Regions from separate parts of the Cupriavidus sp. 2TAF22 genome, predicted to be linked through region 1. Evidence: predicted binding sites of a transcription regulator. Region 1 holds the regulator's gene; the other holds the start of a gene.
The links. The regulator sigma-54, encoded in region 1, starts transcription at its own class of promoters, with help from an activator protein. The targets are predictions, from matches to a motif close to TGGCANGNAANCTGCTTT.
Positions count from the first base shown of each region.

Region 2: the regulator sigma-54 is predicted to act here: its motif matches at 1,787-1,804, upstream of AB4Z48_RS14895 (ammonium transporter).

Region 1 covers NZ_JBFRFX010000006.1:145,004-162,182, reverse strand. The annotation lists gene AB4Z48_RS09750 (dynamin family protein) at 1-1,579, shown strand, start outside; gene mutY (A/G-specific adenine glycosylase) at 1,674-2,843, shown strand; gene AB4Z48_RS09740 (LON peptidase substrate-binding domain-containing protein) at 2,994-3,677, opposite strand; gene rapZ (RNase adapter RapZ) at 3,764-4,681, opposite strand; gene AB4Z48_RS09730 (PsiF family protein) at 4,806-4,895, opposite strand; gene hprK (HPr(Ser) kinase/phosphatase) at 4,944-5,915, opposite strand; gene ptsN (PTS IIA-like nitrogen regulatory protein PtsN) at 5,993-6,448, opposite strand; gene hpf (ribosome hibernation-promoting factor, HPF/YfiA family) at 6,853-7,203, opposite strand; gene AB4Z48_RS09710 (RNA polymerase factor sigma-54) at 7,253-8,728, opposite strand; gene lptB (LPS export ABC transporter ATP-binding protein) at 8,876-9,661, opposite strand; gene lptA (lipopolysaccharide transport periplasmic protein LptA) at 9,706-10,350, opposite strand; gene lptC (LPS export ABC transporter periplasmic protein LptC) at 10,440-11,069, opposite strand; gene AB4Z48_RS09690 (KpsF/GutQ family sugar-phosphate isomerase) at 11,085-12,068, opposite strand; gene AB4Z48_RS09685 (monovalent cation:proton antiporter-2 (CPA2) family protein) at 12,220-14,199, shown strand; gene AB4Z48_RS09680 (ribbon-helix-helix domain-containing protein) at 14,270-14,662, opposite strand; gene AB4Z48_RS09675 (DJ-1/PfpI family protein) at 14,720-15,298, opposite strand; gene AB4Z48_RS09670 (adenine phosphoribosyltransferase) at 15,463-16,035, shown strand; gene AB4Z48_RS09665 (LysE family translocator) at 16,080-16,688, shown strand; gene AB4Z48_RS09660 (Na/Pi cotransporter family protein) at 16,960-17,179, shown strand, end outside.
Region 2 covers NZ_JBFRFX010000011.1:33,364-45,403, forward strand. The annotation lists gene AB4Z48_RS14890 (mechanosensitive ion channel family protein) at 1-331, opposite strand, end outside; gene AB4Z48_RS14895 (ammonium transporter) at 553-1,755, opposite strand; gene AB4Z48_RS14900 (HU family DNA-binding protein) at 2,533-2,814, shown strand; gene AB4Z48_RS14905 (acyl-CoA thioesterase) at 3,012-3,497, shown strand; gene AB4Z48_RS14910 (CreA family protein) at 3,523-4,014, shown strand; gene AB4Z48_RS14915 (SDR family oxidoreductase) at 4,123-4,881, shown strand; gene AB4Z48_RS14920 (acid phosphatase) at 4,915-5,751, opposite strand; gene AB4Z48_RS14925 (class I adenylate-forming enzyme family protein) at 5,784-7,547, opposite strand; gene AB4Z48_RS14930 (SDR family oxidoreductase) at 7,707-8,471, opposite strand; gene AB4Z48_RS14935 (TraB/GumN family protein) at 8,783-9,556, shown strand; gene AB4Z48_RS14940 (arylamine N-acetyltransferase family protein) at 9,568-10,464, opposite strand; gene AB4Z48_RS14945 (Crp/Fnr family transcriptional regulator) at 10,502-11,212, opposite strand; gene AB4Z48_RS14950 (Mpo1 family 2-hydroxy fatty acid dioxygenase) at 11,368-11,865, shown strand; gene AB4Z48_RS14955 (LysR substrate-binding domain-containing protein) at 11,892-12,040, opposite strand, start outside.

The DNA.
Region 1 (17,179 bases):
CGCCGACTTCCTCGACGTCGATTCGCACTGGCATACCGTGCCGCTCGATCCGTCGTCGCCCGACGGCATGCTCGCCGCCTTCCGCCACGTGATCGAGACCAGCCGCGTCACGCGCGAGATGGCCGAATCGCTGGGCCTGTACAACGACAAGGACCCCGACGCCGCGTACGCGCTCGACGCCGACGGCATGGTGGAGATTTCGCGCTGGCGCCATGCGGTGATCAACTTCCCGCATCCGCTGCTGCGCCAGGGCCTGGTGATCCTCGACACGCCGGGGCTGAACGCCATCGGTACCGAGCCGGAGCTGACGCTGCGCCTGATCCCGGATGCGCATGTGGTGGTGTTCATGCTCGCAGCCGACGCGGGCGTGACCAAGAGCGACCTCGAGCTCTGGCGCAGCCATGTCAGCGCCGGCCACCGCAAGGGTTGCCTGGCGGTGCTCAACAAGATCGACGGCCTGTGGGACCCGCTCAAGACGCCGTCCGAGACCGCGGCGGAGATCACGCGCCAGGTCACCACCAGCGCGCAGGTGCTGGGCATCGACGAATCGCGCGTCTATCCGGTGTCGGCGCAGAAGGGGCTGGTCGCCAAGGTGACGCACGACGACGACCTGCTTGCGCGCAGCGGCCTGCCGCAGTTCGAACACGTGCTGTCGGACCAGTTGATCCCGCAGCGGCGCGAGATCGTCGCCGACCAGGTGCAGCGCTCCGTGGAGGAGATGGCGCGCGGCGCGCAGCAGCTGCTGCAAAGCCGCCGCCGCAGCATCGTCGAGCAGTTGTTCGAGCTGCGCGGCCTGCGCGGCAAGAACCACGCAATGGTCAAGCACATGCTCTCGCGCGTGCAGTCCGAGAAGGAAGAGTTCGAGCAGAGCATCGCCAAGTTCCAGGCCCTGCGGCTGGTGTTCGGGCGGCACAGCGCCGACATCATCAAGAGCCTGCAGCTGCGCGACGTGCGTCGCACCATGCGCGACCGGCGCGAGCAGATGAAGGAAAGGTTCTTCTCGCGCGGCCTGCGCGAAGACATGGACAGCCTGTTCGCGCGGCTCGGCGAACTGGTGAGCGAGGCCGACCAGAAGATCGTCCAGCTCCATCAGCTCACCGAAAGCATGTACCGCCGCTTCAATGCGGAGCATGGATTCACGCTGCCGGCGCCGATCCAGTTCGTCACCGCGCGCTATATCAGCGAACTGCAGCTGACGCTGACGCTGGCCAATACGCACTTCGGCGCCATGAGCATGCTGACGCGTTCGCGCCCGCAGCTGGTGCAGAGCGCGTTCTCCACCATCTCCAGCCGCGTGCTGGAGACCTTCCGCGACCTCAACCGCGATATCGAGATCTGGCTCAAGTCGGTGATGACGCCGCTGGAGGCGCAGGTGCGCGAGCACCAGAAGCAGTTGCGCCGCCGGGTCGATTCGATCGAGCGCATCCACGAAGCCACCGACACGCTCGAGAGCCGCATCGCGCAGCTCGAGGAAGTGCTCAACGGCCTTGACGACCGCAGCGGACGGATCGAATCGTTCGCCGGGCAGATCCTGGGCTCGGAGGGCAGCGCCGCCCCGGCGCGGGCGGTTGCGGCCTGAGGCAGGGCACAGGCACGGCGGGGCCGTGGCGCGGGAGGCGGTATCATGACGCGCCGCCGCTCCCGGCGCCGCCGCCTTTCCCGTCACGTCTCCGATGCCCCGCAAGTCCGCCGCCCTGCCTGTTGATACCCCCGCCGCCGTAGCCCCGCCGTGCGCCGACTTTGCCGCCCGCGTGGTGGCGTGGCAGCGCGTGCACGGGCGCCACGACCTGCCGTGGCAGAACACACGCGATCCCTATCGCATCTGGCTGTCCGAGATCATGCTGCAGCAGACCCAGGTCAGCGCGGTGATCGAGTACTTCCAGCGTTTTGTAAGCCGCCTTCCCACGGTCGCCGCGCTTGCCGCCGCGAGCGCCGATGAGGTGATGGCCCTGTGGGCCGGGCTCGGCTATTACTCGCGCGCGCGCAACCTGCATCGCTGCGCCAAGGCCGTGATGAGCGAGCACGGCGGCGCGTTCCCGAGCGATCCGGAGGTACTGGTGACGCTGCCCGGCATCGGCCGCTCCACCGCGGCCGCGGTGGCCGCGTTCAGCGCCGGCGTGCGATCGCCGATCCTGGATGGCAACGTCAAGCGCGTGTTCGCCAGGTTCTTCGGCATTCACGGACATCCCGGCGTCAAGGCGGTCGAGACCCGCATGTGGCAGCTGGCGGGCGAAGTGTTGCCGGCCGAGGGCCCTGCGCAGTCCGAGGATATGGTGTCCTACACCCAGGGCCTGATGGATCTCGGCGCCACCGTCTGCTCGCGCGGCAAGCCTGCATGCCTGGGCGCGGCGCAGTCGTGCCCGCTGTCGGCGGACTGCGTGGCACGCCGCGACGGCCTGACTGCCGTGCTGCCCACGCCCAAGCCGCGCGCCGCCATCCCCGAGCGCAGCACCGTGATGCTGCTGGTGCGGCGCGGCCGCGAGGTCCTGCTGGCGCTGCGCCCGGACAGCGGCATCTGGGGTGGATTGTGGAGCCTGCCTGAAATGCCGGTCGACACCGTGCCCTTCGATGCCGAGCAGGCCGAAGACGCAGCGCTCGAACGCGCCCGCGAATTCGGAACCCCGGACCGTGCCGCGATGGTCGGCGAGCTCACCCACGTCTTCACCCACTTTCGCCTGCTCATCCGCGCCATCCGCGTCGACATGAGCGGCGCGCTGGCCGTGCGCGATAGCGGCGACGGCCCGGCGCTGCGCTGGATCTCGCTCGACGACCTGGATGAAGTCGGCACTCCCGCACCGGTACGCAAGCTGCTGGAAACGCAAGCGCGGGGAGGCTTGTTCTAAGGGTGGGTCAGCAAGGGTGAAGAAATCGCAGCGAGTGGCAGGTGGAGGTGCGAGGAGCGCGGCCGTAGATGGGTACGGCGAGCACCACAGTGCCTGACACCGCTTGCGCAGCAGATTTGCTCGTCCCTTCCTGAACCTTCCTGAACCTTCCTAGAGGATGTGGTGTTGGTGCATGTATTTGTGGACGATCTCGATCCGCATCCCCGCATCGGGCAGGGCCATCAGCATCTGCTTCGCCTTGAGCGGTACCGGCAGCAGTTCGCACAGGCGGTTCGCCACCCAGCTCGGGTCGTCCCACAGGAAAGGCTCGCTGAAGGGCAGCTTGCCGGGATGCTCGGCGTGCAGAGAGCTGACGATGCGGCGTAGCACGGTCAGGCATTCGCCCAGCAATTCGAGCTTGCAGTCGATGATGTCCGCAGGCAGCAATCTGGCCTGGCCCACCATCAGGCCGTCTTCGCGCACGCTGTGGCTGAGCAGCTGGAAGCGCTGCCGCCCGCGCGTACTGATCAGCAGCACGCCGAGCTGCTCCATATTGCAATCGACGATATCCGCGAGGCAGCCGACCGTCTCCGGCATGGTGGGCTCGCCGGGATGCGCGACCTCGCTGCCGCTGGCGATCAGGCACACGCCGAAGGGTGTGCGGTCGCGCATGCAGGCACGCACCATGTCCACGTAGCGCGCCTCGAACACGCGCAGTGGCAGCAGGCCATCGGGGAACAGAACGGTGTGCAGCGGAAACAGCGGCAGGCTATCCAGCCGGGGCGGCGCCGGCGTAGCGGATGAGGACGGCGAGGTCGACGGGCCGGGAGCGGTGGGCGTGGCGCGTGAGGACATGCTGAGCCAGCAAAGGTTGCGCCCGGGCAGCGATGCCGGACACCGGCGGCCCGGGCGGGGACCGCGGAGCCTGGCGTCGCGGCATGTCAGCCGCCCGGCGCGAGCTCGCGGTGTCTCACCAGCACATTACCATGCGCGCGGAAATAGTTGGCAAGTCTTTCGGCGATGTACACCGAACGATGCTGGCCGCCGGTGCAGCCGATGGCCACGGTCAGGTAGCTGCGGTTGTCGGCGATGAAACTCGGCAGCCACTTTTCGACGTAGGCGCGGATATCCTCGGCCATCGCCAGCACCATCGGCTGGCTCTGCAGGAAATCGATCACCGGCTCGTCGCGCCCGGTCAGCGGCCGCAGCGCGAGGTCGTAGTAAGGATTCGGCAGCGAGCGCACATCGAACACCATGTCCGCGTCGCTGGGCACGCCGTGCTTGAAGCCGAACGATTCGAACAGCAGCGTGAGCCGCAGGTCGTCGTCCCGCACGAACTCCTTGATCCACGCGCGCAGGGTGTTGGTGCGCACATTGCTGGTATCGATGCGGTGCGCGGCCTCCGCCAGGGGACTGAGCAACTCGCGCTCCATCTCGATCGCTTCGATCAGCGAAGTGTCGTTGAGCGGCGCATCGGCATCGGGTGCATTGCCCGCATCGTCGCCCGTGGCGGCGGGCAGGCCGGCCTTGTCGACACGCATCGACAGCGGGTGCCGCCGGCGAGTCTCGGAGTAGCGCTGTACCAGCGCATCGGTATTGGCCGTCAGGAAGACCACGCGGACCTCGTGCTCCGCGGCGAGGTCGCGCAGCGTGCCGGGCAACTGGTCCAGCGATTCGCGGCTGCGGATATCGGTGGCGACCCCGAGGTGGGTATAGCCCTGGGCGGCCAGGTAGCGCGCCAGTTCCGGGATGAACTGGGCCGGCAGGTTGTCGACGCAGTAATAGCCTGCGTCTTCCAGTACGTTCAGGGCGACGGATTTGCCGGAGCCGGAAATTCCGGTGATAAGTATGATGCGCATAGCGTCACAAGCATAACATCAGGCGATGACGCCGTCATGACGGTATCGTGACGGGCAGGCCTCATAAAAAATGACGAACCGGAGTTCGCCATTTGCACATGCGTCCACGAAAGGGCGACCCTTGTTACTTGGACAGGCATTCCTTCATGAATGCCTTGCGCTCGTCGCCCTTCTTCATGCTTGCTCTCCTGGCTGTGGAAAACGTTGACGCCAGTGCGCGGCAGCAATGTAAGCAAATGAGAAGTGGCGCAGAAACCGCTTGTCAGAGCAGGCGGCCCTGGCCCCGCGAAGCGACATCGGCCTGCATCGCGGCACGCTGGCGGTCCATGAAATCACGCAGCGTATCGATGCCGCGCAGGCGCAGGATAGTGTTGCGCACGGCGGCCTCGACCAGCACGGCGAGATTTCGGCCGGCCGCCACCTGGATCTTGACCATGTGGATCGGCAGGCCAAGCACGTCGAGGTATTGGGAATCCAGCGGCAGGCGCTCGAACTCGCCATCGTTGCGCCGCACCAGCTGCACCACCAGCTTCATCTTCATTTTCCGGCGCACCGCAGTCTCGCCGAAGATGGTCTTGATGTCGAGCAGGCCCAGTCCGCGCACTTCGAGCAGGTTCTGCAGCAGCGGCGGGCAGCGGCCTTCGATGAAGTCAGGCCCCAGGCGCACGAAGTCCACCGCATCGTCGGCCACCAGTCCGTGTCCGCGCGAGATCAGTTCCAGGCCTAGTTCGCTCTTGCCCAGACCCGACTCGCCCATGATCAGCACGCCCATGCCGAGGATGTCGAGGAACACGCCGTGCATGGTCACGCGCGGCGCGGAAATCCGCGACAGATAGAGCCGCAGGTGGTCGATGACCGCGGCCGAGGATACCGGCGTGGTGAACAGGGGCGTGGACGAGCGCGTGCAGCGCAGTTCCAGGTCGGGGGGTGGCTCCATGCCGTCCGCGATCACCAGGAAGGGCGGCTCGAGCAGGATCAGCTCGCCCATCTGGCGTTTGCGCATTTCGTCGTCGAGACGCTGGTAATAGGTGATTTCGGGTTTGCCGAGCACCTGGATCCGGTTCGGGTGGATCAGGTTCAAGTGCCCGACGAGATCGGCGGCGGACGTGGCTTCACGCGCGAACTCAACGTCGAAGGCCCGGTCGGCCCCTTCCAGGCCAGCGACCCAGGAGAGTTTGATGTCGGCTGCGTTGTCGTCGAAGATCGACTGCGAGGTGACGCCAGTGAGTTCCATGCGGTGCTTTCGGGGGACAGGCTTTCAGGCCGGGGAGGCAACGGCCCTGTTGGCCGGGCAGGGCTTGCCCCGGCGGGTCAGGGATGCCATTGCGTCAGCAACTGGTGCACGGCATCGGGAGTGGGCAGGGTAGCGAGTCCTTCGCGCATTTCGCGGTCGGACAGCAGCTGGGCAATCTCGGAAAGGATCTCCAGGTGCTGCTGGGTAGCCTGTTCGGGCACGAGCAGGAAGATCAGCAGCGACACCGGCTTGCCGTCAGGCGACTCGAAGGGGATCGGCTCGCCCAGGCGCATGAAGGCGGCCAGGGGCTGCTTGAGGCCCTTGATGCGACCGTGCGGAATGGCAACCCCGGCTCCGAGGCCGGTCGAGCCCAGCGATTCGCGGGCGAACAGGTTGTCGGTCACGGTAGCGCGCGCTACGCCATGGTTGTTCTCGAAGAGGAGCCCGGCCTGTTCGAACACCCGCTTCTTGCTGGTGACGCTGACGTCGAGGTTGATGTTGCCGGGTGGCAGCAATTTAGCCAAACGATTCATGTGGAATGCGCAGGTTTTTCTAGTAAGCAGGCCCGTGGCCAGGAGAGGGCCGCACCAGGCAAAGGGGATAGAAAGGCTCGTGCCCTCGTTTCACCGGTTATCCCATGCCGGTGTCGGGCGTCTGGCCATTATAGAGCAGGCCCGCCCCCGCCTTGTGCATTGCAATAGCCGATGCGCGGAAGCGGTGCCGCGCGCACGGAAAAATTGCCGCGCTATTGCTTATGTATTGCACAGCATACACCGGGAGCGTGGCCTTGCGGAATCCCCTTGCGTGATTCGATACCGGCCGTAAAGGCGGAAGAACGGCACAAAAATGCGCGCAAAAAAGCCGCGCATCGGGCGCGGCTTGTTCTGGTTTCAAGGGACTGACACCGACGGCCCCCTAGGTGGGCCGCCAGGCACGGTCATTGCTGCATCTGCGCTGCGGCCAATTGATACTTGACCGCTTCGCGGTCGTGGCTTTGCACGCGATCCTTGTGGCGAATCACCTGCCGGTCGAGCTTGTCGACTAGCGCGTCGATAGCGGCATACAGGTCTTCGTGATGCGCTTCGACAAAGATGTCCTTGCCCTTGAGATGTAGATTGATTTCCGCGTACTGCCGCCGGTCCTTTTCTTTTGTATTGTCGACAGATAGCAGCACACTTACGCCAATGACTTGATCGAAATGCCTGACGATACGCTCCAGTTTCGTTTCCACGTACTCACGCAGCGGGGGCGTGATGTCCAAGTGGTGTCCACTGATCTTGAAGTTCATAGCGTTTCTCCTTCTGAAAGAGTTGCATCAGGCAGGCGATGCAACTCGGCTACAAAGACTTGCGGAGATTTACGGCAGGGATTTTCAGCGCCTCGCGGTACTTGGCGACGGTACGGCGCGCCACCACGAAGCCTTGCTCGCCGAGCAGTTCGGCGATCCTGCTATCCGACAGGGGATTCCTGGGATCTTCGGCTCCTATGAGTTGCTTGATCAACGCTCGAATTGCCGTTGAAGAGGCCGCGCCGCCGGTTTCTGTGGATACGTGACTGCCGAAGAAATACTTCAGCTCGAAAGTCCCCATCGGCGTTGCCATGTATTTATTGGTTGTCACCCGAGAGATGGTGGACTCGTGTAGACCCAGTGTATCGGCAATCTCCCGCAAAACCAAGGGGCGCATCGCAATTTCCCCGTGGGTGAAGAAGTTCTTTTGACGTTCGACAATCGCTTGTGCGACGCGCAATATGGTGTCGAAGCGCTGCTGGATATTCTTGATCAACCAGCGTGCTTCCTGCAATTTTTGCTGCAGTCCGGCAGCCCCTGAATCGCCTTTTGCACCGCGCAAAATCTGCGCGTACATATCGTTGATGCGTAGCCGCGGCATCACATCCGGATTGAGTTGCGCGATCCAGCCGCCGCTCATTTTTCGCACGAAAACATCCGGCACCACGAAATCCGCCTCGGGGCGGCTATAGGCATGGCCGGGATACGGGGCGAGCGAGCGGATCAGTTCGTGCGCGGCCTTGAGGTCGGCCTCGTCGACCTGCAGCGCTTTCTTCAGGCGCGTGTAGTCGCGCACCGCGAGCAGCTCCAGGTGGCTGGTGACGATGGTCAGGGCCAGTTCGCGCTGCGGATGGGTGAGCCGGCGCAGTTGCAGCGCCAGGCATTCGGCGGCGTTGCGCGCACCTACGCCGGCCGGGTCGAAGCTCTGCAGCAGGGTCAGGACGGCGTGTACCTCGTCGATCTCGAACTCGAGTTCCTCGGGCAGTTCGGCGCAGATCTCCTCGAGCGAAGCGCTAAGGTATCCGTCGTCGTCCAGCGACTCGACCAGGAAGATCGCGAGCCCTTTGTCGCGCATGGAAATCTTCAGCGGCGCGAGTTGCTCCATCAGGTGCTCGCGCAGCGTCGGCTCGGCGTCACGCAGCTGCATCGGCGTCTTTTCGTCCTCGTCGCCCTGCGGGCGGCGGGCAAAGTCGTCGAGGCTCCAGTCGCTGCCGTAATCCTCGCCGCTGTCGGCGTAGTTGTCGTCGCCATCGGCGGCGCCGTCGGGGCGGTTCTCGCTGGTGCCCTGGCCATCGGCGGGCGCAGGCGCGGGCGCGCTCTGCAGGTTGACGGAGCCATCGGCACCCACGCGCAGCGGGCTTTCGATCCAGTCGTTTTCGCGTTCGAGCAGGGGGTTCTCGGTGAGCGCTTGCTCAACTTCCTGCTGCAGTTCGAGCGTGGACAGTTGCAGCAGCCGGATCGACTGCTGGAGTTGCGGCGTAAGCGCGAGATGCTGCGAGAGGCGGAGCTGTAGCGACGGTTTCATGCGACCTATTTTATGCGCAACTTCCATGCCGTTGGAACGGAAATTGCTATCGCTGATGCCGCCGTGATCGTTTGCAGGATGAAAGGCGACATGAACGCCGCCTGGCCGCGAATATCCCGGCTGCGCGGCAGTAGGCCGCGCCCCGCGTTACATGCGGAAGTTCTCGCCCAGGTAGACCTTGCGCACCGATTCGTTGGCAATGATGTCTTCGGGCTGGCCTGACGCCAGCACGGTGCCTTCGCTGATGATATACGCGTGGTCGCAGATGCCAAGCGTCTCGCGCACGTTGTGGTCCGTGATGAGCACGCCGATGTTGCGTGCCTTGAGGAAGCTGACGATGCGCTGGATTTCGCCCACCGCGATCGGGTCCACGCCGGCGAACGGTTCGTCGAGCAGGATGAAGCGCGGCGCGGAAGCCAGCGCACGGGCGATTTCCACGCGGCGGCGCTCGCCACCGGACAGCGACAGCGCCGGATTCTCGCGCAGGTGGGCGATCTGCAGGTCGTCGAGCAGCGAGTCCAGGCGTCGCTCGATATCCGCCTTGGACAGCGGCTTGCCGTCGTGCACCTGCAACTCGAGCACGGCGCGGATGTTCTCCTGCACGTTGAGCTTGCGGAACACCGAGGCTTCCTGCGGCAGGTAGGACAGGCCCATGCGCGCGCGCTCGTGGATGGCGAGGCCGCTGATGTGCTTGTCGTCGAGCACGATGTCGCCTTCGTCCAGCGCCACCAGCCCGACGATCATGTAGAACGAAGTGGTCTTGCCCGCGCCGTTGGGACCCAGCAGCCCGACCACCTCGCCGCTCTTCACGTCGAGCGACACGTCCTTGACCACCGTGCGCGAGCCGTAGCGCTTCTTCAGGTGGCGCACGACCAGGGTGCTGCTCTCGGTCAGGACGTTGGGCTGGGACGGTTCGGTTTGGGTAGCGGTCATGAAGGCTGAATCCGTGGATCGGGCGGCGCTGCTGCGCGCCGGCGTCAGGGGTTGGCGGGGGCAGGGGCCGGCTTGAGCGGCAGCGGACTGGCGGCGGCGCCGCTGGCGGGCTGCTCCTGGCGCGGCGAGAGCACCGCGCGCACGCGTCCGGACGGGCTGCCTGCCGTGGCGTTCTCGGCGCCGCCGGTGGCCGTGTAGAACTCGTTGCGGCTGTCGTAGGTGATCACGGCACCGCGGATCTCGTCGACCAGCTTGGCGCCGGCCAGGCGCGCCATGCGGGCGCGGCCGATCAGCTTGGAGATTTCCTGCTTGCCGTCGGACTCGATGCGGTCGCCCCAGCCGTCGATGTATTCGTCGACGTTGTCGCGCTTCTGGCGGATATAGGCCTGCTTGCCTGCCTTCGAGGTGGCCACGGCGTACTGGTAGCCCTCGGGGTCGGTGCGCACTTCGGCCGCATCGGACTTCAGCACCATGGTGCCCTTGGTCAGCACCACGTTGCCGGTCAGTACGTACACCTGCTTGACGTCGTCGTAGCTGGCATTGTCCGCCTCCAGCACCAGTGGCTTGTCGCGGTCGGCCTTCTCGGCGCGGGCGGGCGCGGCCAGCGCAAGGCCGAGCATGGCTGCCAGCGTCAGCAGGGCAGCCGTGCTGCGACGGCGACAGGACGATGTCGTCAGGAATGGATTCATATTGGCGTGGTGGCGGTTGGCGCGGGCGGCTCTGGCCCGCGGGCGGCTTCGTTTCTTGGCTGTTTCCGGGCGCGGCGCGTCAGGCTTCGTCAGGGCTGCTTCGCGGCGCTGGCCGGCGGCCCCGTAATGATGGTGCCGTGTACGTTACCCAGCAATTGTACTTCGCGGGTGACGTTGTTGAAGATCAGGCCGTTGGCGGTCATCACCGACGGGCCGCGCGTGAGCTTGACGGCCTTGTCGGTCTTGACGATGTCGTCGTTGACCAGCACCTGGAAGTACTCGGACGCAGCGGTCATCTGCGGATCCTTGGCGGGATCGGGCCCCTGCGCGCGCACGATCAGCGCGTTGCCGAACAGGTCCACCACCGAGCCCTCGGCATTCATGGTGCCGCGGTCGGAGTGGCCGGTCACCGGCGGGCGGTCAATCTCATAGGCGCGCATGGCCGGGCGCGTCACTTCGTAGGTCTGGTCGTCCTCGAAGTGGGTCATCTTGTCGCCGGTGAAGCGCATCTTGGTGTTTCCGTCCTCGGCAAGCTCCGTGGCGGAAAAATGGATCATGTAGTAATCCGGCTCGTGCTTCTTGCCGACCGGGCCGGTGGCGGCTTCGCGCGGCGAGTTGACCTGCACCAGCCAGAAAGTGCTGCCCGCCACCAGCGCCATCAGCAGCAGTGGCAGCAGCCGCATTCCGAGCCGGCTCACGGAGGACAGGAGATCCCGCATATGCTGTGGCCGCCCTCAGATGACCTTGGCGCGGGTCAGGTCGTGGATATGCAGCGCGCCGACCAGGCGGTGCTCGGCGTCGACCACCAGCATCTGGTTGATGCGGTTCGCCTCCATCACCTGCACCGCTTCCACGGCCAGCTGGTCCGGGCCCACGGCGTGTGGCGCGCGGTGCATGACCTCGCTGATCGGCACCGTCTTCCAGTCGCGGGGGGTCTCCAGCAGGCGGCGCAGGTCGCCGTCGGTGAACACGCCGATCAGGTGATCGTCCGGATCCACCACGGCGGTCATGGCCATGCCCTTGCGCGTGATTTCCATCAGCGCCTGTGCCAGCGGTGTGCTTTCGCGCACCTTGGGCACCGCGTTGCCGCTGCGCATGACATCGCGCACATGGGTCAGGAGCTTGCGCCCGAGCGCGCCGCCCGGGTGCGAGCGGGCGAAGTCTTCCTCGCCGAAGCCGCGCGCGTCGAGCACCGCCACCGCCAGCGCGTCGCCCATCGCCAGCGCGGCGGTGGTGCTGGCGGTCGGCGCCAGGTTGAGCGGGCAAGCTTCCTTCTCGACGCCGGCATTGAGGTGGGCGTCGGCCATCTTGGCCAGCGTGGAGCCGGGATTGCCGGTCACCGAGATCAGCTTGGCGCCGATGCGCTTGACGATCGGCAGGATCGACAGCAGCTCGGCGGTCTCGCCGGAATTGGAGAAGGCGATCAGCACGTCGTCGCGCGTGACCATGCCGAGGTCGCCGTGGCTGGCCTCGGCAGGATGCACGAAGAACGAGGGCGTGCCGGTCGACGCCAGCGTAGCGGCCACCTTGCGGCCGATATGCCCGGACTTGCCGATGCCCGACACCACCACGCGGCCGCTGCACTCCAGCGTGAGCTGCACGGCATGCGCGAATTCGCCGTCCAGGCGGCCCGCAAGGGCGGCAACGGCGTCTGCTTCGATCTGGAGGGTCTCGCGAGCAAGCCGAAGTGCTCGATCCGCATTGAAATTAGCTATCATGGCGACGAAGTATACCAACGAATGCGATGGCGCCTTGCCTGTTCCGGGGATCGGGCAGCAAAGGCGGCCGCCGCGCTTGCCGTAATCCGCCGGCAGGGTCGCCCGCGCCGGGCGTGGCCCTGTCCCGGGGCGGCGTACCAGGCCCTTGTCGATGCACTCTCCGCTGGACCTGACTCTCGTGTTGCTGGCCGCCGCCGTGTTCGGCGTGGTCGCATTCCGCATGCTGCAGCTGCCGCCGATGCTGGGATACCTGGCGGTCGGCATCCTGATCGGTCCTCACGCGCTAGGCCTGGCCAGCGATACCGCGCAGACCAAGTACCTGGCCGAATTCGGCGTGGTCTTCCTGATGTTCTCGATCGGGCTGGAGTTCAGCCTGAGCAAGCTCAAGGCCATGAAGCGCCAGGTGTTCGGGCTGGGCGGCTCGCAGGTGGTGCTGTCGATGCTCGTGGTGGTGCCGGCGAGCTGGCTGTTCAACTGGGCGTTCCCGATGACCTGGCAGGCTTCGGTGGCGCTCGGCGGGGCGCTGGCGATGTCGTCCACCGCAATCGTGTCCAAGATGCTCTCGGAGCGCCTGGAGCTGGAAAGCGAGCACGGGCGCAACATCATCAGCATCCTGCTGTTCCAGGATCTGGCGGTGGTGCCGCTGCTGATCGTGATCCCCGCGCTGTCGCGCGATCCCGGCGACATGGCCATGGCGCTGGCGCTGGCCACGCTGAAGATCGCGGTGGCCCTGAGCCTGATCTTCTTCGTCGGGCAGAAAGTGATGAGCCGTTGGTTCCACGTGGTGGCCGCGCGCCGCTCGCAGGAACTGTTCATGCTCAACCTGCTCCTGGTCACGCTCGGCATGGCGGCGCTGACCGAGCGGCTCGGGCTGTCGATGGCGCTGGGCGCCTTCATGGCCGGCATGCTGATCTCCGAGACGCCCTACCGCCACCAGGTGGAAGAAGACATCAAGCCCTTCCGCGACGTACTGCTCGGGCTGTTCTTCGTCACCATCGGCATGTTGCTCAATATCCACGTGGTGCTGGACCACCTGTGGCTGGTGCTGGGGCTGCTGGCGGTGCCGATCCTCTTCAAGCTGCTGCTGATCTCCGGCCTGGCACGCGCGTTCGGCTCGCGCCAGGGCGTGGCGATCCGCACCGGCCTGGGCCTGGCGCAGGCGGGCGAGTTCGGCTTCGTGCTGCTCAACCAGATCGACGGGCTGAACCTGGTCGATCCGGTGCTGATCCAGGTCATCCTGGCCTCGATGCTGCTCTCGATGCTGGCCGCGCCCTTCCTGATCCAGTACAGCGATGCCATCGTGCTGCGCTTCGCCGCCAATGAATGGCTCATGCAGTCGCTCAACATGACGCGCATCGCCGCGCAGAGCCTGCAGACGGAAAAGCACGCCATCATCTGCGGCTTCGGCCGCAGCGGGCAGAACCTCGCCCACATGCTCGAGCGCGAGGGCATCACCTATGTCGCGCTCGATCTGGACCCCGACCGCGTACGCGAGGCCGCGGGCGCCGGCGACACCGTGGTGTACGGCGACGCCGGCCGGCGCGAGGCGCTGATCGCCGCCGGGCTGCACCGGGCCGCCGCCATGATCATCACTTACGCCAACACACCTTCCGCCCTCAAGGTGCTGCACCACGTGCAGGAGCTCGCGCCGGCCCTGCCGGTGATCGTGCGCACCGTGGACGACTCGGAACTCGACATCCTGCAGAAGGCCGGCGCCACCGAGGTGGTGCCGGAGATCATCGAAGGCAGCCTGATGCTGGCCTCGCACGCGCTGGTGCTGCTCGGCGTGCCGATGCGCCGCGTGGTGCGCGGCGTGCAGCAGGCGCGCGACGCGCGCTACAGCCTGCTGCGCGGATACTTTCACGGGCGCGACGACGAAGAGGATATGGTCGAGCGCGACTCGGTGCGCCTGCATTCGGTCTCGCTCGGCCCCGACGCCACTGCGCTCGGGCGCAGCCTCGGCGCGCTGGGGCTGGAACGCATCGGGGTGGAGGTGACGGCAGTGCGCCGGCGCGGTATCCGCGCCTTCGACCCCCAGCCGGAAACCGTGCTGGAGCCGGGCGACGTGGTGGTGTTGCGCGGGCAGCCGGAGGCGCTGGAGGCGGCGGAAAAACGCATGCTGACGGGCTGAAGGGCGCACGGCCCGCAAGGACGGCCTGCAAGCACGCCCCGCAAGCGCCCGGCAAGGCACGGCTGTGGCGCTATGCCGCCACGCGGCTGGCGGTTTTCGATCCTTCCACGCTGTCGGCCCATGACGGCGGCAGGCCTTCGAGCACGGAGCGCGCGTCGAGCGAGCGGATCGGGATGCTCGGATCGGCCGGGATGCGGCCCTCTGCCTGCAGCATCAGGTACCGCAGGCAGCACACGCGCAGGAAGGAGGTGAAATTCGCCGCCTCGCCGCGGTAGGCGGCCAGTTCGTCGTGCAGCCGCGTGATGAGCTGGCCCACGCTCATGCCGTCGCGCCCGGCCAGCGTTTCCAGGACTTCCCAGAACAGGCTTTCCAGCCGGATGCTGGTGGCCACGCCGTGCAGGCGCAGCGAGCGCGACTGGCAGAGGTACGACTCCGGGTTGGCCCGGATAAAGATTTCGCACATGGGGGACTCCGGTTCGGCGCGGCCCGGCGCAAAGGGCGGGCCGCGTTTCGGCAGCCTCTACTGTACGATCCGGGTGCCCAGCACCGCAAGGAACTGCGCCAGCCAGGCCGGATGCGCAGGCCATGCGGGCGCGGTCACCAGGTTGCCGTCGGTGTGGGCCTGGTCCACGGGGATGTCGGCGTATTTGCCGCCAGCCAGGCGCACCTCGGGCGCGCAGGCCGGGTAGGCCGAGCAGGTGCGGCCCTCCAGCACGCCGGCCGCGGCCAGCAGCTGGGCGCCGTGGCAGACCGCGGCGATCGGCTTGTTGGCGCTGGCGAAGTGGCGCACGATCTCCAGCACACGGTCGTTCAGGCGCAGATACTCCGGCGCGCGCCCGCCCGGGATGACCAGCGCATCGTAGGCGACGGGGTCGACCTCGGCGAAGGTCGCGTTCAGCGTGAAGTTGTGGCCGCGCTTCTCGCTATAGGTCTGGTCGCCCTCGAAATCGTGGATGGCGGTCGCGCAGCTGGCGCCGGCCTTCTTGTCCGGGCAGACCGCATGGACCGTATGGCCCACCATCTGGAGTGCCTGGAAAGGCACCATGGTTTCGTAGTCCTCGGCGTAGTCGCCAACCAGCATCAAGATCTTTTTTGCCATCGCGGTCTCCTGTATGGTTACGGGTGCCCGGCGGAACGGCGCGCAAGCCTGCGCGCCCGGCCCCCCTGGTACCAGCCCATTGTGTTGCCGTTCGCGGCAGCCCGGGTGGTAGCCCATTACCGCATCCGGCCTGCCACGGCGGCAGGCTGTCAGAACGAGTTCCCATGCCCAATACCACTATCCAGTCGTCCGCCCTCGGCCACGTCACCGACTACCTGCGCGAGCGCATCCGCACCGTGCCCGACTGGCCGCAGCCCGGCGTGATGTTCCGCGATATCACGCCTCTGCTGCAGGATCCCAAGACCCTGCGCGTGCTGATCGACGTCTTCGTCCACCGCTATATGGACGCCCGCCTGGACCTGGTCGCCGGCATCGACGCGCGCGGCTTCATTCTCGGCGCCATCGTGGCCTACGAGCTCAACCTCGGCTTCGTGCCGATCCGCAAGAAGGGCAAGCTGCCCTTCCAGACCGTGTCCGAGGAATACGAGCTGGAATACGGCAGCGCCACCGTCGAGATCCACGCCGACGCCTGCAAGGCCGGCGACCGCGTGCTGCTGATCGACGACCTGATCGCCACCGGCGGCACCATGATGGCCGGGCGCAAGCTGCTCGAGCGCCTGGGCGCCACGGTGGTGGAGGGCGCCGCCATCGTCGACCTGCCGGAGCTGGGCGGTTCGCGCCATCTGCTCGACAGCGGGCTGCCGCTGTTCACGGTGTGCCGCTTCGACGGCCATTGAGGCGCGCCGCGCGCTCACCTGGATAGACCACCGGAGCCTGTTCCATGCCGGATCTCATGCTGTTCCTCGTCACCTCGGTGGCCATCACCCTGGCTCCCGGGCCCGACAACCTGCAAGTGCTGGCGCGCGGCATGGCGCAGGGGCGCCGCGCCGGCGTGGCGGCGGCGCTGGGCTTTGCTTTCGGTTGTCTCTTCCACACCGTGGTGGCAGCCGTGGGGCTGGCGGCCGTGCTGCGTTCCTCGCCGCTGGCCTTCCAGTGCATCAAGTTCGCGGGGGCCGCCTACCTGATCTGGATCGGCATCCAGGCGCTGCGCTCGCGCGGGGCGCTGGGCAAGGCCGCCGACACGCCGGAGGTGCCGCTGTCCACGGTGTTCCGCCAGAGCGTGCTGGCCAACCTGATGAACCCCAAGGTGACGCTGTTCTTCCTGGTGTTCCTGCCGCAGTTCGTGCGCGCCGATGCCGCCCACCCGGGCTGGCAGATGCTGGTGCTGGGCGTGGTCTTCATGCTGCAGACGGCGGTGGTGTTCTCGCTGTTCGGGCTGTTCGCGGGTGTGCTGGGCGACTGGCTCAAGCACCGTCCGCGCGCCGGCCGCTGGCTTGACCGCGTTGCCGGCGCGATCTTCGTGGTGCTCGGCATCAAGGTCGCGCTATAGGCCCGGACGCCCGGGCATCCGGACGCCCGAACAGCCCGGACGCCCGGTGTCCGCGCGGCCCCGCTGCCGCCCGGACTGCCGGCACTGTTGCGCAGTTCCACGCGCCATCCCCATGGCGTTGCCCGCACATGCATGCGGGCGCATAATGCCCCATTGACAACAACGATACGATGACCGGGCGGCAACTTGCGGCCGGCATTTGCCTCAGCCTTCATGCCGGGCTCCGGCACCTGCCATCGCAACGGCGGCACCGGTCACAGAAGGGTGGACCATGGGCGTTTTACTTCATTTGCTTTCCGGCGTGGCGCTGCTGGTTTGGGGCACCAACATCGTCAAGGTGGGCATCTTGCGCGTGTACGGCGCCAACCTGCGCCACGTGCTTTCCTCCAGTATCTCCAACCGCCTCTCGGCCTTTGCCGCCGGGCTCGGCGTGACCGGCCTGGTGCAGAGCAGCAATGCCACCGCGGTGATCGTCAGTTCCTTTGTCGGCC
Region 2 (12,040 bases), on a different contig from region 1:
AATTGGCCATCAGCCCCGACCACGCCATCCCGACGGCGATGCCGGCCGCTGCGATCAGCGCGGCGAAGGTGGTGGTCTGGATGCCGAAATAGCCGAGGATGCCGATCACCAGCACCACGTTCAGCGTGACCGTGACGATGGATCCGACATAGCGCAGCAGCGTCGGATCGACCTTCTGCTTGGACAACGAGCCCTGGACCAGGCGTACCACGACATGGATCAGCCAGCGGCCGATCACCCAGAAGGCGAGGGCGGCAAGGATCTTGACCCCGAATTCGGTCGCATAGGCGACCACGACATCCTGGAGCTTCTGCAGCGTTGTGGCATCCATCGCGTTCTCCCTTGCTGGCTCTTGCAGGTTCACAAGCAACGAACATCATGCAGCGGATGCCCGGGCGCGGCGAGGGCGTGACGCGGGGGCGGTCAAGGCATTATTGCTTTGCCGCGAGCGGAAGTTCAAGCACAAAATCGCGCGGCACGGCGGGCCTGGCTGGCCCGGCGTGCCGCGGCGGGAGCGGCGGGAGCGGCAGGCGGCTGCCTTGCCGCGTCGATCTACCAGTTGGTTTCGCGCTCCGGCGTGGCCGAGATGCGATGCAGGGACAGGTCGGCGCCGTTGTATTCGGATTCGGCATCCAGCCGGATGCCGACCACCTTCTTCAGCGTGCCATAGACCACGGTGCCACCCACGAGGGCGATGACAATGCCCAGCAGGGTGCCGATCGCCTGCGCGCCCAGCGAAACCCCGCCGATGCCGCCCAGCGCCTGCGCACCGAAGATGCCGGCGGCAATGCCGCCCCACGCGCCGCACAGGCCGTGCAGCGGCCACACGCCCAGCACATCGTCGATGTGCCATTTGTTCTGGGCCAGCGTAAACAGATAGACGAACAGCACGCCGGCCACGCCGCCGGTCACCAGCGCGCCCAGCGGGTGCATCAGATCCGAGCCCGCGCACACCGCCACCAGCCCGGCGAGCGGCCCGTTATAGGCGAAGCCGGGATCGTTGCGGCCGGCCGCCCAGGCGGCCAGCGTGCCGCCGGCCATGGCCATCAGGGAGTTGATGGCGACCAGTCCGCTGATCTTGTCGACGGTCTGCGCGCTCATGACGTTGAAGCCGAACCAGCCCACCGCCAGCACCCACGCGCCCAGCGCCAGGAACGGGATATTGGAGGGCGGGTGTGCGCTGATGCGGCCATCTTTCTGGTAGCGGCCGCGGCGCGCGCCGAGCAGCAGGATGGCCGGCAACGCGATCCAGCCGCCCATGGCATGGACCACGACGGAGCCGGCGAAGTCGTGGAAGGGCGCGCCGGCGACCGAGGCGATCCAGTCCTGCACGCCGAAGCGGTTGTTCCAGGCGATGCCTTCGAAGAAGGGGTAGACCAGGCCGACCAGGACGAAGGTCGCCACCAGTTGGGGATTGAAGCGCGAACGCTCCGCGATGCCGCCCGAGATAATCGCCGGGATGGCCGCGGCGAATGTCGCCAGGAAGAAGAATTTCACCAGCTCATAACCGCTTCTTTGCGCCAGCGTCTGGGCGCTGGCGAGAAATTCGACCCCATAAGCTACCGTATAGCCGATAAAGAAATAGGCGATCGTGGAAATCGCAAAATCCACCAGGATCTTGACCAGTGCATTGACCTGGTTCTTCTTGCGTACGGTGCCTAGCTCAAGAAAGGCAAAGCCCGCATGCATGGCAAGCACCATGATCGCCCCCAGCAGGATGAACAGGGCGTCGGTGCCGCTCTTCCAATTGTCCATACATTCCTCATGCTCAAAATGGGAGCACTGGTATGCAATATCCGTTCCAGTTTGAGCCAGGACGGTGCGAAAATTGCACCGAGTTGGTGGATCACGCACCGGATTGTCGCGCGCGGCCTGCCCGGAGCCCACGCGCCCCGGCGAGCGTGCAGCCGGGAAGCGGCGGATGACACGGCGGCGTGCGCCCGCGCCGCGCGTTCTGCTTGCGCCAATATGAGGCAATGCCTTGTTTTGGGGCGAAACATCTCACTTTGTATGCACCAAAAAGAGCGGTGTTACCATATTGGTGCAAAAAGCTGGCGAGCAGGATGGCCGGCGCAATGGCCGGCGCAATCGCAAGCCGAATCGCAGGCCGAATCACAAGCGCAATCGACTAACGCAATCGACTAGCGCAATCGACTAGCGCAATCGACTAGCGAAATCGCGGGCGCAAGACGCAGAGAATGTTCTGAACCCTCCGTCGTGCATGCGCACAGAGCGGCGCTTTGCCGTTGGCCGCGGGTGTCGGCAAATGCCAGGATCGCCGCGGGGCATCGCGGTCCTGCGCGCGTACGCATGTTCGATTTCCCGATACCGCCAGCAGCCGCATTTGAAAGCCCGGAAAAGGGGGGGTAAATTCCCCGCAAAGGCGCTTGACTCAAGGATTTGCGGCTTTTTTCGTTGCATTGGTGCCACTGGGGATTGCCCAATGCGTAAAGCGCAGATTAGACTGCGCCGATCGGTGATTTGCCGCGTGGCAGACACTCCGATGACGACGACCAACAAGGGAAATCAGCCATGAATAAAGGTGAACTGGTATCTGCCATCGCCGCTGACGCGGAACTGAGCAATGCTGCAGCAGAGCGCGCGCTGAATGCTGCTCTGGACAACATTAAGAAGGCGGTTGCCAAGGGTGATTCGGTAACGCTGGTGGGTTTCGGCAGCTTCGGCTCGGGCAAGCGCGCTGCGCGCACCGGCCGCAATCCGCGCACCGGCGAGACCATCAAGATTCCGGCCGCCAAGACGGTCAAGTTTTCCGCCGGCCAAGGCTTCAAGGACGCTGTGAACAAGAAGAAGTAAGCAGTTCGCGTCTGCAGCGCCATTGAAATGAGAAGGCGGCCTCGAAGGCCGCTTTTTTATTGTCCCGGCCGGCTGTCCGGGGCGCCTCCAGGCACGGCGCGGCGGCCGTTCCGGGTTACACTGCCGATCGTCGGCGCCGGCCCTCCGGCTGGCCTTCGCGGATCCGCCCGGCAGTTTCGAAAACCCGGATTTTCATCATGAATGACCTGTCCCACCAGCTTTCCATGACCGTGTTGATGACACCGGACATGGCCAACTTCTCCGGCAACGTGCACGGCGGCACCATCCTCAAGTACCTCGACATGGTCGCGTACGCCTGCGCCAGCCGCTACGCCGGGCGCTATGTGGTGACGCTCTCGGTCGACCAGGTGGTGTTCCGCCAGCCCATCCATGTGGGCGAACTGGTGACCTTCCTGTCGGCGGTCAACTTTACCGGCCGCAGCTCCATGGAAATCGGCATCAAGGTCATCACCGAGAACATCCGCAGCAAGCTGGTGCGCCATACCAATAGCTGTTACTTCACCATGGTGGCGGTAGACGACAATGGTGCGCCGGCCGAAGTCCCGCCGCTGCAGCCGCGCGACGAGGTGGAGCGCCAGCGCTTCGCCGCCGCGCAGCTGCGCCGCCAGCTGCGCCAGGAAATGGAAAAGCGCCATGACGAAATCACCGGCGCGGTGTCCTGAGGTGGAGGGAGCCGGCGTGCGTACCATGACGACCCGCCTGGCGGGCCGCGTTGCGCTGGCCGTGCCGGTCTTGCTGGCGGCGCTGCTGGCCCTGCCGGCGGCGCATGCCGAGGAAATCGGCAGCGTCAGCACGAACTTCCGCATGACGGGCTCGGACAAGGTGGTGATCGAAGCCTATGACGACCCGGAGGTGCAGGGCGTGACCTGCTACGTTTCCCGCGCGCGTACCGGGGGCATCAAGGGCTCGCTCGGCATGGCGGAAGACCCGCCCGAGGCGTCGATCGCCTGCCGCCAGGTCGGGCCGATCAGCTTCAAGGGCCCGCTGCGCCAGCAGGACAATGTGTTCTCCGAGCGCATGTCGATCCTGTTCAAGGCCCTGCACGTGGTGCGCACGGTCGACCGCAAGCGCAACACGCTGGTCTACCTGACGTATTCCGACCGCATCGTTTCCGGCAGCCCTCAGAACAGCGTGACGGCGGTGCCGGTGGCGGCGGACACGCCGATCCCAGTCAAATAGGCGCCCGACGAACACATCCCCCGCTTACCGCCGGCAAGCATTCCTATCCCGCCGACCGGGCACGCCAGCCAGCCCGTGGCAGATCCCATTATTTTTTCGGAGAACAGCATGAGTGAGCAAGGCAAGGTTGCACTGGTGACGGGCGCGGCCCGCGGCATCGGCAAGGCAGTGGCCCAGGCGCTGCTGTTGGCGGGCTACCGCGTGGTGTTTGCCGGCCGTACCGCCGAGCCGCTGGAAGTCCTGGCCGCGCAGGCGCGCGCCGCGGGCCATACGGCGCTGGCGGTGCAGTGCGACGTGAGCGATCCGGCATCGGTGGACGGGCTGTTCGGGAAGATTCGCGAGGAATTCGGCCGGCTCGACGTGCTGTTCAACAACGCCGGCATCAACGCGCCGGCGGTATCCATCGACGAGCTGTCGGTGGAGCAGTGGCTGGCCGTGGTCAACACCAACCTCACCGGGGTGTTCCTGTGCTCGCGCGCCGCTTTCGCGCTGATGAAGTCGCAGAGCCCGCGCGGCGGCCGCATCATCAACAACGGCTCCATCTCCGCGCACGCGCCGCGCCCCAACACGGTGCCGTACACGGCGACCAAGCACGCCATCACCGGCCTGACCAAGAGCCTCTCGCTGGACGGCCGCGCCTACGACATCGCCTGCGGCCAGATCGACATCGGCAACGCCGCTACCGACATGGCATCGCGCATGGCCCGCGGCGTGCCGCAGGCCAACGGCGAGATCGCGCCGGAACCGCTGATGGATGTGGCCCACGTGGCCAGCTCGGTGGTCCACATGGCCAACCTGCCGCTCGACGCCAACGTGCAGTTCATGACCGTGATGGCCACCAAGATGCCCTTCGTCGGGCGCGGCTGATCTCGTCCGGCCAGGGTACGGCCTGCCGCCAGGCTACTTGCCGCCCAGCGCCTCGCGCTCGGCCGCGCAGTCGCCGGCGGGCTTGAGTCCCCTGGCGCGGACGTCGGCAAGCTCTGCCTTGGCCGCGACCAGGTCGGCGCGGAAGAGCGGATCGGCATGCAACCGCGCCACGGTGGCCGCGCCCATGATGCGGCCCTGCATGGCGTCGCTTTGCCAGTGCACATTGCAGACCAGCCGGCTCTGGCCGTACGCCAGGCCGCGCGCGAGGATGGCATCGGACTGCTGCGGCGAAGTCTCCGCCAGGATCAGCGCCCACGCCCAGCCAATGGCGTTGTGCCCGGACGGGTAGGAACCGTCCTTGACCAGCTTGGGTTCTTCATCCGGTGTACAGGTTGGCTCGTGGTTGACCATGAACGGTCGCGGCCGCACGTATTTGTCCTTGACGCCGTAGGTCGACAGACCTGCGTCGGCCAGTGTGCGGCGCAGCAGCAGGTAGAGCCGCGGCGTCTGCTCCTGCGACACCGGCGCATCCAGCGCGCAGGAAAAGATCTGCGCTGCCCGGGGGAATCCGAGGTTGGCGTCGACGGCGGCCTGGCGCCAGCGCGCGGTGCCGCGCAGGGCCACGCTGGCGCGGGCGGTCTCGTCGTCCATTGCCTGGGCGGCGGAGCCCGGCGCGGGCGGCGGCGGCACCAGCTGCAGGCTGTCGGGGCGCGCCTCGGCCGGCAGGTAGCCGGCCAGGATACCCGGGCGGATCTCCGGCACCGGGGCGGCAGCGCTGCCCTGGCCCTGGCCGGCACAGCCGGCCGCGAGCAGTGCGGCGGCCAGGACCGGCAGCGCCGCGCGGCATGTGGATGATGGATGGCGATGCATCGGCATGGTCTCCCGTGGTGCGGTCGTGATTGTCAGGCCGCGGCGTCGAGCATCTTGCGCAGCGTCGATTTCAATATCTTGCCATTGGCATTGCGCGGCAGCATCTCCGGGCAGAACACGATCCGCACCGGCACCTTGAAGGCGGCCAGCCGCTCGCCCACGAAGGCCTGCAGTTCCGCTTCCGTGACCTCGGCCCCGGGCTTGAGCGCGACCACGGCGGCCGGCTCCTCGCCCAGCGTGCGGTGGGCAATGCCGACCAGCGCCGCGTCCATCACCGCCGGGTGGTCGTAGAGCGTGCTCTCGACCTCGATGCAGTAGATGTTCTCGCCGCCACGGATCAGCATGTCCTTCATGCGGTCGACGATATACAGGAAACCATCGTCGTCAAGCCGCGCGATGTCGCCCGTCTTGAGCCAGCCGTCGATGAATGTCTGCGCGGTGGCTTCGGGCTTGTTCCAGTAGCCGCGCACCACGTTGGCCCCGCGCACCATCAACTCGCCGGTCTCGCCGACGGGCAGGCTGCGCCCGCGTCCGTCGACGATCTTCATCTCGCCGATCGGCAGCGCCGGGCCGCCGCTTTCCGGCCGCGCCACGTATTCCTCCCCGCTATGGCTGGTGAAGGTGGCCGAGGTCTCGGTCATGCCCCAGCCGATGCCGGGCGCGGAATGCGGGAACACTTCGGTGATGCGGCGGACCAGTTCGGCCGAGGCGGGCGCGCCGCCGTAGTTCATGTTCTCGAGCGAGGACAGGTCGAAGCGCGCGCGCTCCGGATGCTCGATGATCTGCCACGCGATGGTGGGTACGCCGCCAGCGGCCGTGCAGCGCTCGCGCTCGATCAGTTCCATGGCGCGCACCGGTTCCCAGCGGCGCATCAGGACGATCTTGGTGCCGTTGGCCAGCGCGCCATTGAGCACCGCCATGCAGCCGGTGACGTGAAAGAAGGGCACCGCCAGCAGCATGCCTTTTTGCGGCGCCTCCGGATCCGGCGCGGGAATGGCTTCGCCGCGCCGCAGGTAGTTGCGGATCGGGCTGAACAGGCCGGCTACCGCCACCGTGGCCGAATTACGGTGAGTACCCAGCGCGCCCTTGGGTTTGCCGGTGGTACCGGAGGTGTAGAAAATGGTGGCGTCGTCGTCGGGCTCGATGCCGATGTCCGGCACGGGCAGCGCGGGCAGGCCAGCCCACTGGTCCGGGGTGCCGACCAGGCTCTCCAACGCGGCGATACGCGTGTCGCCGTGCGTGTCGCCGTGCGCGGCGCCGCCGGCACGGCCGACGTAGATCCGTTCGACCGCGGGGCAGCCCGGCAAATGCTCCAGGATACGGCCCAGGCGCTCGGCGTCGACGAAGGCAATCTTGCTGCCGGAATCGGCCAGGCCATATTCCAGCTCGGCGCCGGTCCACCATGCGTTGAGCGGCGTGATGATGGCGCCGGCCAGCAATGCGCCGTAGAAGATCACCGGCCACTCCGGCAGGTTGCGCATGGCCAGCGCCACGCGGTCGCCCTTGCGCACGCCGTCGCGGATCAGCGCGTGAGCAACGGTCAGCGCGGCGCGGCCGAACGCGTCATACGACACGCGTTCGTCCTCATACACCACGAAGATCTTGTCGCCCAGCGCGCAGGCTTGCAGGAACAGCTCGCGCAGCGTGGGCGGCGCGTTCTTGAAGACGGTGGTGGGAATGCCGCGGATGACGCGCGTCTCGGTTTCGAATGGAGCGCCGGGCGCGGTGAGGCGGGCATGCGCCTCGGCCAGGCTGATGGCCGGCCAGGACGTAGCTGCTTGCGATTGGTTCGACATCGGTGCCTCCCTGACTGCATGGCAGGATGGACCCCGCCCGGGCGCACCGGCGCCTGGGAAGGCGCCTCACGCCGGGAGCGGGAGCCCGGATGGGAACAGCGGGAACAGCGGGAACAGCTTGGGCAGCGCGCAAGGCGGGAACGGGCGTTCCCGCGCGGATCAGATCGTCACGCCGCCGTCCACCACCATGGCCTGGCCGGTCATGAAGGTGCTGGCCGCGGAGGCCAGGAACACCGCGGCGCCGGCGATCTCCACCGGCTCGCCGATGCGGCGCAGCGGGGCGCCCTGCGTGGATTGCTTGTAGCGCTCCGGGTCTTCCCACAGCGCGCGCGCGAAATCGGTCCTGATCAGGCCCGGGGCGATGCAGTTGACGCGCACATTGTGCGGGCCGAATTCCACCGCCAGGTTGCGCGCGAGCTGGAAGTCGGCTGCCTTCGACACGTTGTACACGCCGATGGTGGGCGAGCCGCGCAGGCCGCCGATGGACGACACGATGATGATGGAGCCGTCGCGGCGCTCGATCATCTGCGGCGCCACCATCTGGATCAGCCAGTGGTTGGAGATGACGTTGTTGTCCAGCACCTTGCGGAACTGCTCGTCGGTGACGCCGCTCATGGGCCCGTAGTAGGGATTGGAGGCGGCATTGCAGACCAGCACGTCGACCTTGCCGAAGGTGCGGTTGGTCTCGTCGACCAGGCGCTGCAGGTCTTCCTTGGAGGAAATATTGGCCGGCACGGCGATCGCGGTGCCGGCGCCATGCTTGGCGTTGATGGCGTCGACGACTTCCTGGCAGGCTTCGGCCTTGCGCGAGGAAATCACCACCTTGGCGCCCTGTACCGCCATCTGTTCCGCGATGGCGCGGCCGATGCCGCGAGAAGAGCCGGTGACGATGGCAACCTTGCCGGTCAGGTCGAACAATGACATGCGTGTCTCCTGGTTTCCATGTCCTCGCCGAGCGGGACTGGATGTTTTGTAAAGGGTGCTATCGGATCAGGGAATGCGCGGCAGGCGCAACCGGCTTGCCGCCAGGCACTGCCCGATGTTACCGCCCGGTACATTATGGTTGGGCGCCACCGGCCAGTCCACACGCAAATCGGCCGCCGCCCTGGCTTATCAGTGTTTTTTCTTTTGGCAATTCATGCGGTGCATGACGGTGTTCTGCACTGCGGGAGAAGGTATGCTGGCGTCGCTGCGGCGGGCAAGTCAGCCCGTCCCGACATAGGGGTATACGCTTTATGCTTTGGCAGGTCAGGAACACCGGCGTCACGCTGCTCGGCGCCATCCACGTACTCGACGCGCCGCTATCGGCCCTGGACCCGGCCGCCGAGCAGGCCTATCGTTCGGCCGCGCGCGTGGTCTTCGAAGTGGCGATGGATCGCGCGCCGGATGCCGGTGCGGCCTATTTCCCGCCGGGGGACAGTCTCGGCCGGCACCTTGCGCCCGCCGTCCTCGAGCAGGTGCGAAGGCTGTGGGAGAGCTTCGGCCTGCCTGTCGCCGAGCTGGAGCGCCTGCGCCCGGTATTCGCGGCGATGCACCTGCAGTTCGCGCTGGCGGCGCGGCACGGTATCGTCGCGCAGCACGGCGTGGACCGCCACCTGTGGGCGCGCGCGCTGGCGGACGGGCTTGCCAGCGACGCGCTGGAGGATGCCAGCGACGCACTGCGCCTGCTGCAGGGCGTCCCGCTGGACGAACAGGTCGACATGCTTTCATGCTTCGCCGGACAGCCGGATCTGGCTGCCGCCGAGCCGGTCGACATGGTGCGCTGGTGGCGGCTGGGGCAGGCCGGGCCGTTCGCAACGCTGCTGGCGCAGCGCCGCGCGCAGTGGCCGGTCACGCTCGCTGCCCTCGTCGACGAACGCAACCGGCTGTGGATGCCAAAGATCCTGGCGCTGATCGCGGACCGTGAGCCGACCCTGGTGGTGGTCGGCGCCCTGCATCTGGTCGGCGAGACCGGCTTGCCGGCGCTGCTTGCGCACGCGGGATTCGATGTGCAGCCCTTGCGCGCCTGAGCGGTAGCCGCTCAGTCCGCGCGCTGCGCCTGCAGCAGCGCGGGCAGGATCGCCTTGAGCGCCTGCGCGTCGGCGTGTTCCAGCGCAAGGCCGAAGCGCTCGGCCAGCACCTCGATGATCTTGTCAGGCGAATCCAGCCGCTGCCGGTGGACGCTGCCATCCGTCGCGCGCACGGCGAATTCGTCGTTCAGCAGCGTCATCCGCGTATCGACCTGCGAGCGCGCCACGCACAGTGCCTGGCGGAAAAGGCTGTCCGGATGGGTCGAGGTGTACCAGTTGCGCGCTTCGTAATCGATGGCCTGCTGCGGCGACAGGTCGAAGCGGTAGATACGGAACCAGCCGTCCGCGCCGCGCACTTCCATGTCGTAGAGGTGGAAGGCGGCGCTGGCGGAATCGTCGACCAGATTCAGCCGGTAGGGGAATGCCGGATCGGCATCGCCGGCGGGCGGCAGGGGCAGCGCGCGATAGGGCGTGGGGCCACCGAATCCCGCATCCACGATATGGCTCAGGTGCGCGGCCTCCACGCGCAGCAGCATATGCGACTGCATGGTCGGCACGTCGTCCGGCACGTTCCAGCGCACGCGCGCCGCCAGCAGGGTGACGGCGTAGCCAAGGGCGCGCAGCGCCGCCGCCAGCAGGGTGTTGTGCTCGAAGCAGTAGCCGCCGCGGCGCCGCCCGACCAGCTTGTCGAAGACCGCGTCGACGCCGATCCGGACCGGGCGCTGCAGCAGCACGTCGATATTCTCGAAGGGGATGCGCGCCAGGTGTGCTGCGATCAGGCTGTCCAGTGCAGCGCGGTCGGCCGCCGCCGGCAGCGGGTGGCCGATGCGGTCGAGATAGGCTTGCAGGCGGGTCGCGTCCAGCGCATCTGGTGCGTCCGGCGTGTTCAGTGTGTCTGCTGCGGTCATGGTGACTCGATATGTTGGCGCCGGCCTCGGCCGCGCATCAGGACAATGCCAGCAGCGCCGGCACGTCGAGCAGCTCGATGTCGGCGTAATGCAGCCGCAGCATCCCGCGCGCCTCCAGCTCGCGCAACGCGTGGTTGACGGTCTGGCGCGACAGTCCGAGCATCTGGCCGAGCTGTTCCTGCGGAATGTGGACGGAGCGGCGCTCTACCCCGGGCAGGTCGCCGTAGGCCTGCGCCATCGCCACCAGCCGGCGCGCGGTGCGCGCCAGCGGCGGCAATACCTGGGTTTCTTCCACGTAATGAAAGGCCTCGCGCGTCTTGGCCGCCAGCAGCTTGCCGAACTCGCGCCACCATTGCGGATGCTGCGCCAGCATGGCGTAGAGCTTGTCGCGCTGCAGGTGCAGCACGGTGGCGGCGCTCGTGGCATGCGCATCATGGGTGCGCGCCAGGCCGTCGAACAGGCAGATCTCGCCGAACCAGGCGCCGGGTTCCAGCAGGCCGAGCAGGGCCGCCTTGCCCGCGGCGCTGTGGGCGTCGATCTGCAGCGTGCCGGAAAGCACGACGAAGATGCCGTCGAAGGCGTCGCCGCGCACGAACAACAGCTGTCCGGCGGACAGCCTGCGGGTGACGGCGTCGCGCAGCAAGGCTTCCTGCATGGCCGGCGGCAGGCCCGCGAACCAGCTTCCCGCGCGCAGCACGTGCAGCGGCTCGGGTGCCGGCGCCTGCTGCGTACGTTGCGTTACGCCCATCATCGTCTCCTGTGTCGTCTTATGCGTGCTGCCGCTCCCAGTCGGTACGGGAGTGTCAAAAACCCGACAGACCGGCGTTTTGCTGCCCGATACCATACCGCCACATCGAGCCGCGTCACAAGCAGCGGCAGCCCCCACGCCGGCAGGAGACCCCCGTGAAAACACTGATCGACCACCTCGCGGCGTACGCGGCGTATCACCGCGACCCGCGCAATGTATTCACGCATTTTATCGGTATTCCCATGATCGTCCTGGCGGTCACCACCTTGCTGGCGCGCCCCGCCATGCCGCTGGGCGACGGCGCGGGCTACCTGACGCCGGCGATGGTGGTGTACGCGCTGTCGTGCCTGTTCTATCTGCGCCTGTCGGCCGGCTTCGGCGTGGCGATGACGCTGATCCTGGCGGGCTTCGTCTATGTCGGCGGCCTGCTGGCGGCGCTGTCCACCGGCGCCTGGCTGGCCTGGGGCGTCGGCTTGTTCGTGGTGGGCTGGGTGATCCAGTTCATCGGCCACTATTACGAAGGGCGCAAGCCCGCCTTCGTCGACGACCTGGCCGGCCTGCTGGTGGGGCCGCTCTTCCTGGTTGCCGAGGTGGCCTTTGCCATGGGCCTGGCGCGCGATACGCGCGAGGCGGTCAGCGCCCATGCGCACTGAGGCTGGGCCGACGTGCCCGTAGCTGCCTAGACGGCTTGCGCCAGCAGCCAGTCGCGCAATTGCAGGACCTTGTCGTCGGGCGCCAGCCCGCGCCGGTGCGCAAGGTAATAGGCCTTGCGGCTGTCGGCTTCCGCCGGCAGCGTGGCCAGCGGTACCACCAGGCGCCCCTGAGCCA